One region of the Bradyrhizobium sp. CCBAU 45394 genome, then DNA from elsewhere that is predicted to be linked to it. Evidence: riboswitches for the same ligand, from Rfam matches in the RefSeq annotation. Region 1 holds a riboswitch; the other holds the start of a gene.

Region 1 (2,197 bases):
GCCAGGCGCTGAACCGAGGCGACCAGCGCATCGACGTCGCCGACTTCCGGAAGATCGATCACGACGGACGCAAAATCGTCGTGCTCATGCTCCTCCTCGCCGTCGTGATGCGACGGGCGCGCGGCAAGATCATTCTCGGCGGCGGCACCGAGACCGAGGATGACGCGCGCATCGATCGCGCCGTCGGTAACGGCAAGCATCGGCACGCGGCGCGGCATCTCGGCGGTGATGGCAGCCTTGGCCGCTTCGAGTCCCGCCGGGCCGGCAAGATCGGCCTTGGTCAGCAGCACGATGTCGGCGCAGGCGATCTGGTCCTCGAACACTTCCGACAGCGGCGTCTCGTGATCGAGATTTTCGTCCGCCGCCCGCTGCGCTTCCACTGCGGCCGGGTCCGGCGCGAAACGGCCGGCGGCGACGGCCTCGGCATCGGCCAGCGCGATCACACCGTCAACGGTGATGCGCGAACGGATCTCCGGCCAGTCGAACGCCCTAAGCAAGGGCTTGGGCAGCGCCAGGCCCGAGGTCTCGATCAGGATGTGATCGGGCCTCACCGGCCGCGCCAGCAACAGCTCCATGGTCGGGATGAAATCGTCGGCAACGGTGCAGCAGATGCAGCCATTGGCGAGCTCGACGATGTTTTCCTCCGGGCAATTGGCATCGGCGCAGGACTTCAGAATCTGGCCGTCGACGCCCTCGCTGCCGAACTCGTTGACGAGCACCGCGAGCTTCTTGCCGTTGGGGTTGGCGAGCAAATGCTGGATCAGCGTCGTCTTGCCGGAGCCGAGAAAGCCGGTGACCACCGTGACCGGGACTTTTGCGAGCGAGTTCATTCGGCGGCCTCCGGCACGACGGCAATGGGGGGAATGCGCGCAAGCGACTGCTTGCGGAAGATCTCGGGACGGCTGCGCCAGGGCACAAGGCCGTCGGGCGCGGCCGCATAGGCGGCGGCGCCTGCGATCACGTCGCGCGCGTTGGCGTCCGACAGGCGGCCATAGACATAGGACCAGCGGCCGGGCGCACTGAGCGCCACCGAGCAGCCCTGGCTGCATGCCGACAGGCATTCGACCGGAACCACAGTGACACCATCGGGCACGCCGGCGTCGACAATCGCACCGTGAAGGCGCTTGCCCGGCGTGACTTCGCCCTCGCCAAGCGTCTCGCCGGCACGGCAGGTAATGCAGACGTGAAGTGTGACGCTCATCGCCTCTTCCAGAATAAACAGCGGGAGGCGAAGAGGCCCACGAACCGGTCTTGCGAGGGTCCGCTTCCCCGTCGCGGAACACCCCGTCCGCCGGTCCAAAATCGTCCGCGCTGGCAGGTCTCCCGGCTTGCGGAGCAGGGTTTTGCCCTTCGATCCCCGCCTTCCCGATCCCGTCAGGGATCAGTGGCCTCGGGCATCTCTCCGGTCACGGTCGCGGGGGCGGCTGCATTTTGGACCCAAATCTTGCCGATTCGGACCCTATCGCATTCCCTCTTCGCCTGTCATAGGACAGGAACCAACGCCGGGCCACCATTTGCCCCTGGCCGCCTCTTGTCAAGCCGAAGGACCCCGTCCGATGACGCCTGAACCGGATACCCAAACGGCCGAGGAAACCGATGCCCGCCACGCCGCGAAAATGGCGAAGAAGAAGGCCGCCCGCGACAAGATCATGGCGACCAAGAGCGGCGAGAAGGGCCTCATCATCGTCCATACCGGCGCCGGAAAGGGCAAGTCCTCCTCCGCCTTCGGCATGATCGTGCGCTGCGTCGCCCATGGCTTCCCCTGCGCGGTCGTGCAGTTCATCAAGGGCGCCTGGGATACAGGCGAGCGGCGCCTCCTCACCGGCCATTTCGGCGATCTCTGCCAGTTCCACGCGATGGGCGAAGGTTTCACCTGGGAGACGCAGGACCGCGCCCGCGACATCGCCGCTGCGCGCGCCGGCTGGGAGAAGGCCAAGGAGCTGATTCTCGATCCCAGCTTGCGCATGGTCGTGCTCGACGAGATCAACATCGCGCTGCGCTACGACTACCTCGATATCGCTGAGGTCGTCGAGTTCCTGACGACGCAAAAGCCTGCGATGACACATGTCGTGCTCACCGGGCGCAATGCCAAGGACGAGCTGATCGAGATCGCCGACCTCGTCACCGAGATGACGCTGGTCAAGCATCCGTTCCGCTCCGGCATCAAGGCGCAAGCCGGCGTCGAGTTCTGAAGACA
Region 2 (2,197 bases), on a different contig from region 1:
ATCGCAGCTCCTGATTGTCGCCGGTAACGGTGACGAAAGCAGTCAGGTCTGATGTCGTGTAGTTCAGGTTGCCGACGCCATTCTCCTGGACAAGGCGATTGTTGTCGCGGTAGCCGTCTGTCTTGACGGCATTGCCGTAGAACGAGGTCGACCACGGACCGGAATTGAGCGACGTCGAGACATTGCCAAGCCTGGTGTCGAACGAGCCGAAGCCGGCCTCGATGCGCGCGGCAACGGGCGGCCCGCCGACGCCGTTCCTGGTGATGATGTTGATCACGCCGCCGACCGCATTGTCCCCATAGAGCACCGCGCCGGCATTGCCGCGCGTGATCTCGATACGCTCAATGGAATTGAGCGGGACAGTGGAGAGGTCCACCTGCGCGATGTCGATGTCGTTCAGCCGCCGCCCGTTGATCAGCACCAGCGAATTGGCAGTGGCAAACGCGCCGAAGCCGCGCAGGTCGACGCTGGTCTTCGCGCCGATCTGGCCGCCATAGAGCGTCGTGATCTGGGCACCCGGGACTTGCGTCGCGATGATCTCGGCAAGCGTCTGCGAGGGCGCATGTGCGATATCCGCGGCCGTGATGACGGTCGCGGCGGCCCCGACGATGCCTCCGTTGCCGGCGACCGCCTCGTCGCCGGAGCCGGACGAGCCGGCGCCATTGCCTGCCGGCGCTCCGCTCGGGGCTCGCAGCCTCGCCGTGTCGCCATCGCCGATCGCCCTGGCGCGTGTGCGGTTCTGATCGTCGGGCCTGGTCACTTCGACCGGCGGCAGCTGCTCGGCGGCGGCTTGCTGCGCGAAAGCTGTGGGGAGATCGATCGCATGGAGGAAAACGGCAGCAACGATGCCGGCGCGAAGGCGCCTGGCGGCAGAGACAATACGGGACACAGTTGTAACCTCGGCATGACGTCAGTGGCACGTCACAGCGAACGAGGCTTTACGGCGGAGCAATCGATTGCTCCGGTGAAGCTAATGCCTGTACTCCCCGACCGACATCTTCGCGTGTGACCACGGCTGACGGCAGGTCTCCTGGCTCGCGGGTCGTTACCTTACGTCGCCTTCCCAGGACCGAGATTCCCAGTGGCATATGACGAAAGATTCACCGCTTACAGTTGCGGGGGCAGCCGTGGCGTTGGGACAATCCCGGCGTTGGGACAATCTCGCACCACGTTCCCTTTTGATCTCCGTGCGGAGAACCGTCACCGATCAATCTACGAGGCGGCCGTACGGAGAGTCAATCGACCGGTTGAACGATGAGCTGCAAACGCGAGGCAAACACAATCAGTCAGGCTTCGGCACCGCGCGCGTCGTGACCACCGCCCGCTCACCGGCATCGACAAGCTGACCGATGCCGGTTCGGCCCGCGAGCGCGCAGCGGACGATGTTCTCGGCGACCGACCTGCGGAACCCATGATCCTCGCCCCTGGGCCGATTGCGGCAAATCCGATCCAGCGCCAGCTTCATGTTGATCCGTGTACGGGTGTCGAAATGCGCGCTGATCATTCGCCCGGCCTCGATACGTGATGTTGGGGCGGAAACGCCCGACGATCGCCCGTGTTCCGACACGGGATCGCGCAATAGAGCGGCCGCCTACGCCCGCCCTCTCTGGCGCTGTGCCTGAGCCCAGGCCACCGTGACGTCGCGCGGCGGGATGTCGATGCGCCGGATCGGCGTCAATTCGCCCGAAGCGGAGATGATCGCGGTCTCCTCGCGGCGACAGCGCGGACACACGAAGCGGACCTCGCTCGGGGACGTCGACCAGCTCGAGCGTTTGACGTTGGCCGCCATCGGCCACGCGTCGCACTGCGAGCACGACACCAGAAACCGGCCGGGATCGAGCATACCCATTCCATCCGACTCCGCGTCCTGCCTGCTCCTACCAATGATTATGTCAGGTGAATCGTTCCGGTGCCCCGACACCGTCAACCCCTCAATGCCCAAGAGGGCCGGCGATCCCGGCCCCCAAGCTTCTGCAAACCGCTGGCCGCTCAGTGCGCGCCCTTGAGCGTGCAGGACGTGGTGCAGGTGACCGTGTTGCCATGGTCGCATGCCTTGCAGGCGGCCACGCACTGGTTCATGTCGCGGGGGTTGTAGGAGCTGTAGTTCCGCACGGGGCAGGCTGCGGTCGAGCCGGTGATGTCCTGCTCCTGGTTGCAGGCCGCTGTCATGAGCGCGAGGATGAGGACCGCAAGCAGA

Evidence for each region. A riboswitch is a leader RNA that binds a small molecule or an ion and turns the genes downstream of it on or off. The one in region 1 is predicted to bind cobalamin.
Region 2: another riboswitch for cobalamin. It lies ahead of WN73_RS40690 (TonB-dependent receptor); the one in region 1 lies ahead of WN73_RS30690 (DUF1636 family protein).

Annotation. Positions count from the first base shown of each region.
Region 1 is NZ_LBIX01000172.1:238,893-241,089, reverse strand. Features, by position in the region: gene cobW (cobalamin biosynthesis protein CobW) at 1-830, opposite strand, end outside; gene WN73_RS30690 (DUF1636 family protein) at 827-1,201, opposite strand; cobalamin riboswitch at 1,297-1,516, opposite strand; gene cobO (cob(I)yrinic acid a,c-diamide adenosyltransferase) at 1,557-2,192, shown strand.
Region 2 is NZ_LBIX01000176.1:685,194-687,390, forward strand. Features, by position in the region: gene WN73_RS40690 (TonB-dependent receptor) at 1-889, opposite strand, end outside; cobalamin riboswitch at 1,004-1,217, opposite strand; gene WN73_RS40695 (hypothetical protein) at 1,283-1,504, opposite strand; gene WN73_RS40700 (hypothetical protein) at 1,592-1,849, opposite strand; gene WN73_RS40705 (hypothetical protein) at 1,990-2,197, opposite strand, start outside.